4 regions of the Enterobacter kobei genome follow, and region 4 is predicted to be linked to each of the others. Evidence: predicted binding sites of a transcription regulator. Region 4 holds the regulator's gene; each other region holds the start of a gene.
The links. Region 4 encodes PurR, which represses purine synthesis genes. Its sites were predicted from a motif close to CANGCAAACGTTTGCNTG; they were not measured.
Positions count from the first base shown of each region.

Region 1: glyA (serine hydroxymethyltransferase) is a predicted target of PurR. The motif match lies at 1,692-1,709, and genes of this name have one in related genera.
Region 2: gcvT (glycine cleavage system aminomethyltransferase GcvT) is a predicted target of PurR. The motif match lies at 1,918-1,935, and genes of this name have one in related genera.
Region 3: raiA (ribosome-associated translation inhibitor RaiA) is a predicted target of PurR. The motif match lies at 1,548-1,565, and genes of this name have one in related genera.

Region 1 covers NZ_CP017181.1:3,496,489-3,499,616, forward strand. Annotated here, with positions in the region: gene BFV64_RS16735 (DoxX family protein) at 1-267, shown strand, start outside; gene glyA (serine hydroxymethyltransferase) at 322-1,575, opposite strand; gene hmpA (NO-inducible flavohemoprotein) at 1,880-3,070, shown strand.
Region 2 covers NZ_CP017181.1:3,935,805-3,938,932, forward strand. Annotated here, with positions in the region: gene gcvP (aminomethyl-transferring glycine dehydrogenase) at 1-224, opposite strand, end outside; gene gcvH (glycine cleavage system protein GcvH) at 352-741, opposite strand; gene gcvT (glycine cleavage system aminomethyltransferase GcvT) at 765-1,859, opposite strand; gene ubiI (FAD-dependent 2-octaprenylphenol hydroxylase) at 2,257-3,128, opposite strand, start outside.
Region 3 covers NZ_CP017181.1:3,561,771-3,564,898, forward strand. Annotated here, with positions in the region: gene rluD (23S rRNA pseudouridine(1911/1915/1917) synthase RluD) at 1-526, opposite strand, end outside; gene bamD (outer membrane protein assembly factor BamD) at 658-1,395, shown strand; gene raiA (ribosome-associated translation inhibitor RaiA) at 1,663-2,004, shown strand; Phe leader region at 2,108-2,233, shown strand; gene pheL (pheA operon leader peptide PheL) at 2,109-2,156, shown strand; gene pheA (bifunctional chorismate mutase/prephenate dehydratase) at 2,264-3,128, shown strand, end outside.
Region 4 covers NZ_CP017181.1:2,001,382-2,004,509, reverse strand. Annotated here, with positions in the region: gene BFV64_RS09640 (MFS transporter) at 1-929, opposite strand, end outside; gene cydH (cytochrome bd-I oxidase subunit CydH) at 1,093-1,182, opposite strand; gene purR (HTH-type transcriptional repressor PurR) at 1,480-2,505, shown strand; gene punR (DNA-binding transcriptional activator PunR) at 2,523-3,128, opposite strand, start outside.

The DNA of each region.
Region 1 (3,128 bases), 1.5 Mb from region 4:
ATGCCCATGCTGGCGGCCATTATTGCGGTGGTGATGGAAGTGCCAGCCGCCATCCTGATCGTACTGGGCTTTTTCACCCGCCCTCTTGCCGTGCTGTTTGTGTTCTACACGCTGGGCACGGCGGTGATTGGTCACCATTACTGGAATATGACCGGTGACGCGGTCGTACCGAATATGATTAATTTCTACAAGAATGTCAGTATTGCGGGCGCATTTATATTGCTGGCGATTGTAGGTCCAGGCGCAATATCCCTTGACCGCCGTTAAGCCATAAAAAAAGGCCGCACGCGCGGCCTTTTAACGTTCTGCTGAGCAGAGGAATTATGCGTATACCGGGAAGCGTGCGCAGATATCCAGAACTTTACCTTTGACGCGCTCGATAACCGCTTCGTCATTGATGTTGTCCAGAACGTCACACATCCAGCCAGCCAGCTCTTTCACTTCCGCTTCTTTAAAGCCGCGACGCGTCACAGCCGGAGAACCGATACGGATACCGGACGTCACGAACGGGCTCTTCGGATCGTTTGGCACGCTGTTTTTGTTCACGGTGATGTTAGCGCGGCCCAGTGCAGCGTCAGCTTCTTTACCGGTCAGGTTCTTATCAACCAGATCCAGCAGGAACAGGTGGTTTTCAGTACCGCCAGAAACCACTTTGTAGCCACGGTTCAGGAACACTTCCACCATCGCTTTGGCGTTCTTAGCAACCTGCTGCTGATAAACCTTGAACTCTGGCTCCATCGCTTCTTTCAGCGCTACCGCTTTTGCCGCGATAACGTGCATCAGCGGGCCGCCCTGCGCGCTTGGGAACACGGCAGAGTTCAGTTTTTTGTACAGCTCTTCGTCACCGCCTTTCGCCAGGATCAGGCCACCGCGTGGACCCGCCAGGGTTTTATGGGTAGTGGTGGTCACAACGTGAGCGTGCGGAACCGGGTTCGGGTAAACGCCAGCGGCAATCAGACCCGCTACGTGCGCCATGTCGACGAACAGGTAAGCACCGATGCTGTCTGCGATTTCACGCATTTTTGCCCAGTCAACGATACCGGAGTAAGCAGAGAAGCCACCGATGATCATCTTCGGTTTATGCTCTTTAGCCTGCTTCGCCATGTCTTCGTAGTCAATTTTACCGGACTCATCGATACCGTAAGGGATGATGTTGTACAGTTTGCCGGAGAAGTTCACCGGGGAGCCGTGAGTCAGGTGGCCACCCTGCGCCAGGTTCATACCCAGCACCGTATCGCCCGGCTGCAGCAGCGCGGTGTAAACGGCGAAGTTAGCCTGAGAGCCGGAGTGCGGCTGCACGTTCGCGTAGTCAGCGCCAAAGAGTTCTTTCGCACGGTCGATTGCCAGCTGCTCAACGATATCAACGTACTCGCAACCGCCGTAGTAGCGCTTGCCTGGATAACCTTCAGCGTATTTGTTGGTCAGCTGAGAACCCTGTGCCTGCATGACGCGCGGGCTGGTGTAGTTTTCGGAGGCGATCAGTTCGATGTGCTCTTCCTGACGTACTTTTTCCTGCTCCATAGCCTGCCACAGTTCGGCATCATAATCGGCAATGTTCATTTCACGCTTTAACATCCGCATCTCCTGACTCAGCTAACAAGTAAATTTTGGCCTGAAAAGGCAGTCCTGTTGGACGACGGGCAACAGTATAACTGAATAGTTCTGTGATAACAGGTCTTGACAAACGATTTTACGCAAACGTTTTCCTTCACGCCACGCAAGGGTTTGAGGAATAAAGCGCTCCCCTGTTTCAACGGATTTCTTTTCAGGTTTGTGATGCATATTTTTCATCTTGCAAAGAACCATTTACAACGCAGGGGTATTTTTTATAAGATGCATTTAAAATACATCATTAAAGTCACATCAAAAGGACGCGCTCATGCTCGACGCTCAAACCATCGCTACCGTTAAAGCCACCATCCCCCTGCTGGTGGAAACCGGTCCTAAACTCACCGCTCATTTTTACGATCGCATGTTCACGCATAACCCAGAGTTGAAAGAGATTTTCAACATGAGTAACCAGCGTAATGGCGATCAGCGTGAAGCCCTGTTCAACGCCATCGCGGCCTACGCCAGCAACATTGAAAACCTGGCGGCATTACTGCCTGCGGTGGAAAAAATCGCGCAGAAGCACACCAGCTTCCAGATCAAACCCGAGCAGTACAATATTGTCGGCGGCCACCTGCTGGCAACGCTGGACGAAATGTTCAGCCCGGGCCAGGAGGTACTGGACGCCTGGGGTAAAGCCTACGGCGTGCTGGCAAACGTCTTCATCAACCGTGAAGCGCAGATCTACAGTGAAAACGCCAGCAAGAACGGCGGCTGGGAAGGCACTCGCGCCTTCCGCATCGTTGAGAAAACACCGCGCAGCGCATTGATCACCAGTTTTGAATTTGAACCGGTGGATGGTCAGCCGGTAGCGGATTATCAGCCAGGCCAATATCTCGGCGTGTGGCTGAAGCCTGAAGGTTTTCCGCATCAGGAGATCCGCCAGTATTCCCTGACCCGCAAACCCGACGGCAAAGGCTATCGCATTGCGGTGAAACGCGAGGACGGCGGCCAGGTTTCCAGCTGGCTGCATAACGAAGCCAGCGTGGGTGACGTCGTTCACCTGGCCGCACCGGCGGGTGACTTCTTCATGGCGGTAGACGCTACTACCCCGGTAACGCTGATCTCGGCTGGTGTCGGCCAAACGCCAATGCTGGCGATGCTGGATACGCTGGCGAAAGCAAACCACAGCGCACAGGTCAACTGGTTCCATGCCGCAGAGAACGGCGAGGTGCATGCCTTTGCGGACGAAGTGAAAACGCTGGGCGCGACGCTGCCCCGCTTCACCGCGCATACCTGGTATCGCTTGCCAACGGAAGCAGACCGCGCAGCCGCACGTTTTGACAGCGAAGGGTTGATGAATTTAAGCCAGCATGAAGGGGCGTTCAGCGCGCCGGATATGCAGTTCTACGTCTGCGGACCGGTGGCGTTTATGCAATATGCCGCGAAGCAGCTGGTGGCGCTGGGTGTGAATAAAGACAACATTCATTACGAATGTTTCGGCCCGCATAAAGTGCTGTAATGCAAAAAGCCCCTCGAACTAGGGGCTTTTTTTTCGCCGGGTGGCGGCTACGCCTTAC
Region 2 (3,128 bases), 1.9 Mb from region 4:
GCGATGGCCTTCAGCTCCGCCAGTGCGGCGAATTCCGTGGTGGCTTCTCCCACCTGAGGCGGCGTGGCAAGCTGGATGTCTTTTGGCACGATCTGGCCGATCAGTGCGTTTAATGAATCCGCGCCAACCGTTTTCAGCATCTCCTGCTGTTGCTGAGCATCCGGCCCAATGTGACGTTCAATGAAAGCGCCACGGTTTTCAAGCTGGCTTAAAGTCTGTGTCATGAGCGATGGTTCCTGAAACGTGCAGTGAATCGTAGTTATCTGTAACGCTGTTGCCCGGTGGCGCTAACGCTTACCGGGCCTACGTTGATCTGTAGGCCGGATAAGCGCAGCGCCATCCGGCAAAACGTTATTCGTCTTCCAGTAATGCTTCGTACGCGGTCGCATCCAGCAGCGCGGCAACCTGAGATTCGTCACTGGCTTTGATCTTGAAGATCCAGCCACCTTCATAAGGCTCGCTGTTCACCAGCTCCGGCGAATCGCTCAGCGCGTCGTTCACGGCCACAATTTCACCGCTTACCGGTGCGTAGATATCGGATGCTGCTTTAACGGACTCCGCCACGGCGCAGTCATCGCCCGCGCTCACGGTTGCGCCCACTTCCGGCAGGTCAACAAACACCATGTCGCCCAGCAGCTCCTGCGCATGCTCGGTGATCCCTACGGTGTAAGTGCCGTCCGCCTCTTTGCGCAGCCACTCGTGTTCTTTGCTGTATTTCAGTTCTGCTGGCACATTGCTCATTGAAGTTCTCCTGATAAAAATAGTTAGGCGACCGGCTTACCGGCGCGAACAAAAATCGGTTTGGTCACGTTGACCGGCATTTCGCGGTTGCGGATTTGCACCACCGCCGTCTCGCCAATGCCTGCCGGCACGCGAGCCAGTGCAATACTGTAGCCCAGCGTCGGGGAGAAGGACCCGCTGGTGATCACGCCTTCGCGCGGATTGCCGTCGGCATCGGTAAAACGCACCGGCAGTTCTCCGCGCAGCACGCCTTTTTCCTTCATCACCAGACCAACCAGCTGTTCAGTGCCCTTCTCGCGCTGCATTTCCAGCGCTTCACGGCCAATAAACTCACGGTCAGCGGGTTCCCATGCAATGGTCCAGCCCATGTTGGCCGCCAGCGGAGAGACGCCTTCGTCCATCTCCTGACCGTAGAGGTTCATCCCCGCTTCAAGGCGCAGCGTATCGCGCGCGCCCAGGCCAGCCGGCTTCACGCCCGCTTCCACCAGCGCACGCCAGAAATCAGCTGCTTTCTCGTTTGGCATGGCAATTTCATAGCCCGCTTCACCGGTATAGCCGGTCGTGGCAATAAACAGATCGCCCGCCTGCACGCCAAAGAAGGGCTTCATCCCTTCGGTGGCTTTACGCTGCTCGTCGCTGAACAGAGGCGCGGCTTTCGCCTGCGCGTTCGGCCCCTGCACGGCAATCAGCGACAGATCGTCACGGACGGTGATGTCGATGGCATAAGGTTCGGCGTGTTGGGTGATCCAGGAGAGGTCTTTTTCGCGGGTGGCGGAGTTTACAACGAGGCGGAAGAAGTCTTCGGTGAAGTAGTAGACGATAAGGTCATCAATCACGCCACCCGAGGCGTTCAGCATACCGGTATAGAGCGCTTTCCCCGGTGTCTTCAGCTTCGCGACATCGTTCGCCAGCAGATAACGTAGAAACTCCCGGGTGCGGCTACCGCGCAGATCGACAATTGTCATATGGGACACGTCGAACATACCGGCATCGGTGCGCACCGCGTGGTGCTCATCAATTTGCGAGCCGTAGTGCAGCGGCATCATCCAGCCATGGAAATCCACCATGCGGGCGCCGCATAACACGTGCTGTTCGTACAAAGGAGTCTGTTGAGCCATCTTGTCCTCGTTGAAAAATTCACCGTGAAACCCGGTATCGGCCTCGTTTCCGAATGCCGACGCAAACGTTCTCTTTTACCTGAACTTACCACCGAAACCGGCGGTTAACCATAAGGTAAAACGGGTCATCACATTAGCTTATGACCAAAAAACGCTGAAAAGCCTACAGAGTTATTCACTGGAAAAATGCGATTAACCCCGCACAAAATTAACAATGATCTAACAGGATTTAGCACATGGTGATATTTCATGCGGAAAAACGGGCCGAATTTCCGTCACATAAAAATCATGACATTAGATTATCTAATGCGAAAAATGACGTGGAATTAGAATATTTCAAACGAGGGAATTTTCCCGGCACAGAGGCCGGGAAAAGAAAGTGTGACGGGGGTCTATTTTATTTCAGCCAGTCCGGCAGGTCGTTAAGACCCATCGCCTGACGCAGGAATTGAGGTTTGACGCCAGGGAGGGTATCGGCGAGCTTGAGCCCAATATCACGCAGCAGTTTTTTCGCCGGATTTGCCCCGGCAAACAGCTCGCGGAAGCCCTGCATGCCTGCAAGCATCATCGCCGCACTGTGCTTGCGGCTGCGCTCGTAGCGACGCAGATACACATGCTGCCCAATATCTTTACCCTCTCGCTGCAGACGACGCAGCTCTTCTACCAGCTCCGCCGCATCCATAAAGCCGAGATTAACGCCCTGCCCGGCCAGCGGATGAATGGTATGGGCCGCGTCGCCCACCAGCGCCAGACGGTGCGCGGCAAACTGACGCGCATAGCGTCCGGTTAAGGGGAAGACCTGACGCTCGCTCTCAAGAGTACAAAGCCCCAGACGGTTATCAAACGCCACGCACAGTGCCTGGTTAAAGGCCTCTGGCGTCGCCTCATGCATCTGCTGCGCTTTTTCCGGCACCAGAGACCAGACAATTGAGCAGAGATGAGGATCGCTTAACGGCAGGAATGCCAGAATGCCGTCGTTGTGGAAAATCTGGCGCGCCACGCCGCCGTGAGGCTCTTGGGTACGGATCGTCGCCACCATGGCATGATGGCGGTAATCCCAGTAGGTCAGCGGAATATCCGCTTTATTGCGCAGCCAGGAGTTAGCGCCATCAGCACCGACCACCAGACGCGCGGTGAGCATATCGCCACTTTGCAGGGTGATAAACGCCTCGTTTTCGCCCCACGCAACCTGCTGGATTTGCGCAGGCGCAACCAGCGTTACGTCGCTGCACTGCTGAGCTTTCTGCCACAGCGCGTGGTGGATCACCG
Region 3 (3,128 bases), 1.6 Mb from region 4:
TGGCTACCGCTTCGTATTCACGGGTAATTTCGCGCAGCTGCAGTGATTCCACCAGACGGGTCTGAGCAGGAACGGTCTTTGCCACGACCATCAGACCGGTGGTGTCTTTATCCAGACGGTGAACGATACCCGCGCGCGGGACATCAGCAATCGGCGGATAGTAATGGAGAAGTGCATTAAGTACCGTACCGTCAGGGTTCCCCGCCCCCGGATGAACAACCAGGTCGCGCGGCTTGTTGATTACCAGAATGTCATCATCTTCATAGACGATGTCCAATGGGATATCCTGCGGCTCGAAGCGGATTTCCTCTTCGATTTCAGCATTGATGGCAACAGCTTCCCCACCAAACACTTTCTCTTTTGGTTTGTCCCAGATCTTGCCGTTTACCAGCACGCGCTGGTCAAGGATCCATTCTTTTATGCGTGAACGCGAATAATCAGGGAACAATTCGGCCAAAGCCTGATCTAAGCGTTGACCGAGCTGATTTTCGGAGACTGTTGCGGTGAGTTCTACTCGTTGTGCCATAAACTGCTTCTTTGTTTAACGTTGGGTTTTACGGCTTTGCCGTTTAATATAGTGTGCTATTGTAGCTGGTCTTAATCGGGAGCAGGAACAGAGTTTCTCCCGGACAAACATTTGAGGAAAGTCAAAACGTCATGACGCGCATGAAATATCTGGTGGCAGCGGCCACGTTGAGCCTGGCTTTGGTGGGCTGCTCCGGTTCGAATGAACAGGTCCCTGACAATCCGCCGAATGAGATCTATGCGACTGCACAACAAAAGTTGCAGGACGGTAACTGGAAACAGGCGATAACGCAACTGGAAGCGTTGGATAATCGCTATCCATTTGGTCCGTATTCGCAGCAGGTACAGTTAGATCTTATCTACGCCTACTACAAAAATGCCGACCTCCCGCTGGCTCAGGCAACTATCGATCGTTTCATGCGTCTGAATCCGACTCATCCTAACATCGATTACGTCATGTATATGCGCGGTCTGACCAACATGGCGCTGGATGACAGTGCTCTGCAGGGCTTCTTCGGCGTGGATCGTTCCGATCGTGATCCCCAGCATGCGCGTGATGCCTTCAATGACTTCTCCAAACTGGTGCGCGGCTATCCAAACAGTCAGTACGTGACCGACGCGACCAAACGTCTGGTGTTCCTGAAAGATCGCCTGGCGAAGTATGAATACTCCGTTGCGGAATACTATACCCGCCGTGGCGCATGGGTTGCCGTGGTTAACCGCGTAGAAGGTATGCTGCGTGATTACCCGGATACTCAGGCAACGCGTGACGGCCTGAAGCTGATGGAAAATGCTTACCGTCAGATGCAGATGACCACTCAGGCTGAAAAAGTGGCGAAAATTATCGCCGCGAATAGCAGCAACACCTGATAGTGCTTCAATGCAAAACGGCAGCCCGAAGGCTGCCGTTTTTGTATCCATTTCTGATATTCGCTGAAGCGCTTTATCTCAACTCATCCCGTCAACTATGACCGCAATTTTTGCCTTCCACAAGGTAAATCTCACCTCTTCCTGCCCTGCCTCACAAAAAAGATTCCCTGACAAAAACCGACAAAATAACGTGATCTAAATCACACATTTTGACATTAGGTCGGGTATGCTGGAATCACCAAGACGGAAAGACAAGAGGTAAAATTTATGACAATGAACATTACCAGTAAACAAATGGAAATTACTCCGGCAATTCGCCAGCACGTCGCAGACCGTCTCGCCAAACTGGATAAATGGCAAACTCACCTGATTAACCCGCATATCATTCTGTCTAAGGAGCCACAGGGTTTCATCGCTGACGCAACTATCAATACTCCAAACGGCCATCTGGTCGCCAGCGCAAAACATGAAGATATGTACACGGCTATTAACGATTTGATCAACAAGCTGGAACGGCAGCTCAATAAAGTGCAACACAAAGGTGAAGCCCGTCGCGCCGCATCCTCGGTGAAAGACGCCAGCTTCGCGGAAGAAGTTGAAGAAGAGTAATCCTTTAAATTGAGTGTACCGCCAACGCGCCTTCGGGCGCGTTTTTTATTGACAGGGTGAAAACAGTACAGGTACTTTAACGGTATCAATCACAGGATGATGTTATGAAACTTACGCCGTTCTTCTTCGCATTCTTTTTTACCTTCCCCTGACCGGGAGGCGTTTCGTCGTGTGATAAAGAATGCGAAGACGAACAACAAGGCCTCCCACACCGGGGGGCCTTTTTTATTGATAACGATAAAATGAGACAGGCGACACTATGACACCGGAAAACCCGTTACTGGACCTGCGCGTAAAAATCAGCGCGCTGGATGAGAAATTACTGGCACTGCTGGCCGAACGTCGCATGCTCGCCGTTGAAGTAGGGAAAGCCAAACTGGACTCCCATCGTCCGGTACGTGATATTGACCGCGAACGCGATCTGCTGGAACGTCTGATCCAGCTCGGCAAAGCGCACCACCTCGATGCCCATTACATCACCCGGTTGTTCCAGCTCATCATTGAAGACTCCGTTCTCACTCAGCAAGCGCTGCTCCAGCAGCATCTGAACAAAACTAACCCGCATTCTGCGCGTATCGCCTTCCTCGGCCCGAAAGGCTCTTACTCTCACCTGGCCGCACGTCAGTATGCCGCTCGCCATTTCGAAGAATTTATTGAGAGCGGCTGCGCAAAATTTGCCGATATCTTTAACCAGGTCGAGACCGGCCAGGCGGATTACGCCGTCGTGCCCATTGAAAACACCAGCTCGGGTGCCATCAACGACGTTTACGATTTGCTGCAGCACACCAGCCTGTCGCTGGTTGGCGAGCTGACGATCCCTATCGATCACTGCGTGCTGGTCTCCGGCTCAACCGATCTGAGCAAGATAGAAACCGTCTACAGTCATCCCCAGCCGTTCCAGCAGTGCAGCCAGTTCCTGAACCGCTATCCGAACTGGAAAATCGAGTACACCGAAAGCACCTCCGCGGCAATGGAAAAAGTGGCGCAGGCTAACTCGCCAGCCGTCGCTGCACTCGGTAGCGAGGCGGGTGGCGCGTTGTATGGCTTACAGGTGCTGGAGCGCAACCTGGCAAACCAGACGCAAAATATTACCCGTTTCGTGGTGCTGGCGCGTAAGTCCATCA
Region 4 (3,128 bases):
GGCGGCACCACGGCGAAGGTGGCTGCGCCCCAGACAACCATCGCGATGGCCGCGCCAAACTCGTTACGCGCCAGCCACGGAATCGCGATCATGATGGCAATCAGCAAGGTTAAAAAGCCTTTCAACGTTCCGGCCACTGAACGGTCAGCAAATTTCCCGCCAAGGTAGTTACCCATTGAGAACCCTACGCCAATCAATACCAGCATCGCGGTAATAAAGATCGGGGTTGCATGGGTGATATCGTGCAGCACCGGTGAAATGTAGGTATAGAGCGTAAACATCGCCCCGGCCCCCAGCACGGTGGTCAGCAGTGCAGAAAGCACCTGCGGGCGCACCAGTACCGACAGCTCTTTGCGCACGTCCGGACGTTCACCCGCGCTGCCTTTCGGCAGGGAGAAGAACAAGGCCACCATCGCCACCACGCCCAGCCCGGCGGTTGCCAGGAATGACATACGCCAGCCGATCGCTTCACCCAGCCAGGTCGCAGCCGGTACGCCGCCAATGTTGGCAATCGTCAGCCCCATAAACATGGTCGCCACGGCGCTTGCCTGCTTATGTTTCGGCACCACGCTTGCGGCCACGACCGAGCCCAGCCCAAAGAACGCGCCATGGTTCAGGCTGGTCAAAATGCGCGACAGCATCAGGGTGGTGTAGTCAGGTGAAATGGCAGAGAGCACGTTGCCCAGGGTGAAAATCGCCATCAGGAAAATCAGCGCATTACGGCGCGCGCGGTGTGAAAGCAGTAGCGTCATCAGCGGCGCCCCCACCATCACGCCGATGGCATAAGCGCTGATTAACATCCCGGCCGCAGGGATCGAGACATCCACGCCCCGGGCGATAACAGGCAGTAACCCCATCGGGGAGAATTCGGTGGTGCCAATCCCAAAAGCGCCAATCGCCAGGGCAAGCAGGGGAAAATTGATTTTCATGCGTCAACTCCGGATGCCGTGTCATGTCGTGACACAGAACAAAGAAGCGGAAAGCATGACATCAATCACAAAAAATGAGAAGTTAACAAAATGGCAAAAGATTTTTGCCTGAGAAGTAACAATCCGGTAAACCGGGAGGGAGAAGATTCTCCCTCCGCGTAAATCAGTGCAGCACAGCCGTCAGGCCAGCCGCCACAATCAGCGCCAGCACAACGATGGTGGTGAACAGCGAAAACTTCAGATCGGAACTCATCAATTTTTCTCCTTTTAATCCCCCCACGAAAAGTGAGCTTGCTCATTTTTGCACAGTTTACGTCAAAAATCTTCCCGGATTTAAGCTGATAACCACTTTACCTCTTCCCCTTTTCATCAAGATAGGACAAAATTCCACGCTAAATTTATTAGCGTACCGGCCATTGACCCCCTCCTGACGTCCCGTGTCGTTTTCCTGGCGTACCGCAATCTAAAATTGCGTGATAAGGGTGAGAGAAGGCAAACGTTTACCTTCAAGTATTTCAGGAGTTTAGGATATGGTCTGGAGTGACATTTAATGGCAACAATTAAAGACGTAGCAAAACGCGCAAACGTTTCCACTACAACCGTATCACATGTAATTAACAAAACCCGCTTTGTGGCGGAAGAGACGCGCAACGCCGTCTGGGCAGCAATCAAAGAGCTGCACTACTCGCCAAGTGCGGTTGCGCGCAGCCTCAAGGTGAATCACACCAAATCGATTGGTCTGCTGGCGACCAGCAGCGAAGCGGCCTATTTTGCTGAGATCATTGAGGCGGTAGAGAAAAACTGCTTCCAGAAAGGCTATACCCTGATTCTGGGCAACGCGTGGAACAGCATTGAAAAACAGCGAGCCTATCTCTCCATGATGGCGCAGAAGCGCGTGGATGGCCTGCTGGTGATGTGTTCCGAGTACCCGGAATCCGTACTGTCGATGCTTGAAGAGTATCGCCATATCCCGATGGTGGTGATGGACTGGGGTGAAGCCCGTGCGGATTTCACGGATTCCGTTATCGACAACGCCTTTGAAGGCGGCTATATGGCGGGCCGTTATTTGATCGAACGCGGTCATCGTGAGATTGGCGTGATCCCGGGTCCGCTTGAGCGTAACACCGGCGCAGGTCGTCTGGCTGGCTTTATGAAAGCGATGGAAGAAGCACTGATCACCGTGCCAGAAAACTGGATCGTACAGGGTGACTTTGAGCCGGAATCAGGCTACCGCGCGATGCAGCAGATTGTCTCCCAGCAACATCGTCCTACCGCCGTTTTCTGCGGGGGCGACATCATGGCGATGGGCGCGCTCTGTGCGGCCGATGAGCTGGGTCTGCGCGTCCCGCAGGACATTTCCGTGATCGGCTATGACAACGTGCGCAACGCGCGCTTCTTTACCCCTGCGCTGACCACCATTCACCAGCCGAAAGATTCGCTGGGTGAAACGGCCTTCAACATGCTGCTCGACAGGATCGTCAACAAACGTGAAGAGTCGCAGTCCATTGAAGTCCACCCGCGCCTCATCGAACGCCGTTCCGTTGCGGATGGTCCGTTCCGCGACTACCGTCGTTAATCGCTTTACGGAGCCAGTCACACTGGCTCCCGTAACCATTCCCGGTTAAGCGTTTCGCTGTCCCCCAGATAATCCAGCAGCCAGGCCATAGCAGGTGAAACATCATTTTGTTGCCAGGTCAGACAGCAAGCCGCATCCGGGAACGGATTCTCCAGCGTCAGTTCAACCCACTCGCCGGTGTCGATTCGCGGGCGCGCAAAATGAACGGGCACCATCGCGACGCACAGCCCTGCACTGAGGCAGGTCGCCGACGATTCCCAGTCCGGGGCGACCACGCGACGCTGGTTATCCAGCAGCCAGGTGATACGCTTGGGCAGCGAGCGGGAGGTGTCCTCCAGCACCAGCGACGGCCAGTTACGCAGGGTATCGTCGCTTAACGGCCCCTCCATGGCCGCCAGGGGATGATCGCGTGCCACTACGCATTTCCAGCTCAGCATCCCCATATCGCGAAAGGCATAGCGTCCCCCAACCGGAATCGCCTGCGTCGCCCCAATCGCCATTTCTACCCTGCCGTCCGACAGCGCGTCCCACACGCCGTTGAACACTTCCTGCGAAACACGCAACTCAACGTCAGAAAAATGACGATAGAAATCGACGATCATTTGCCGGGTGCGTTCCGGCTT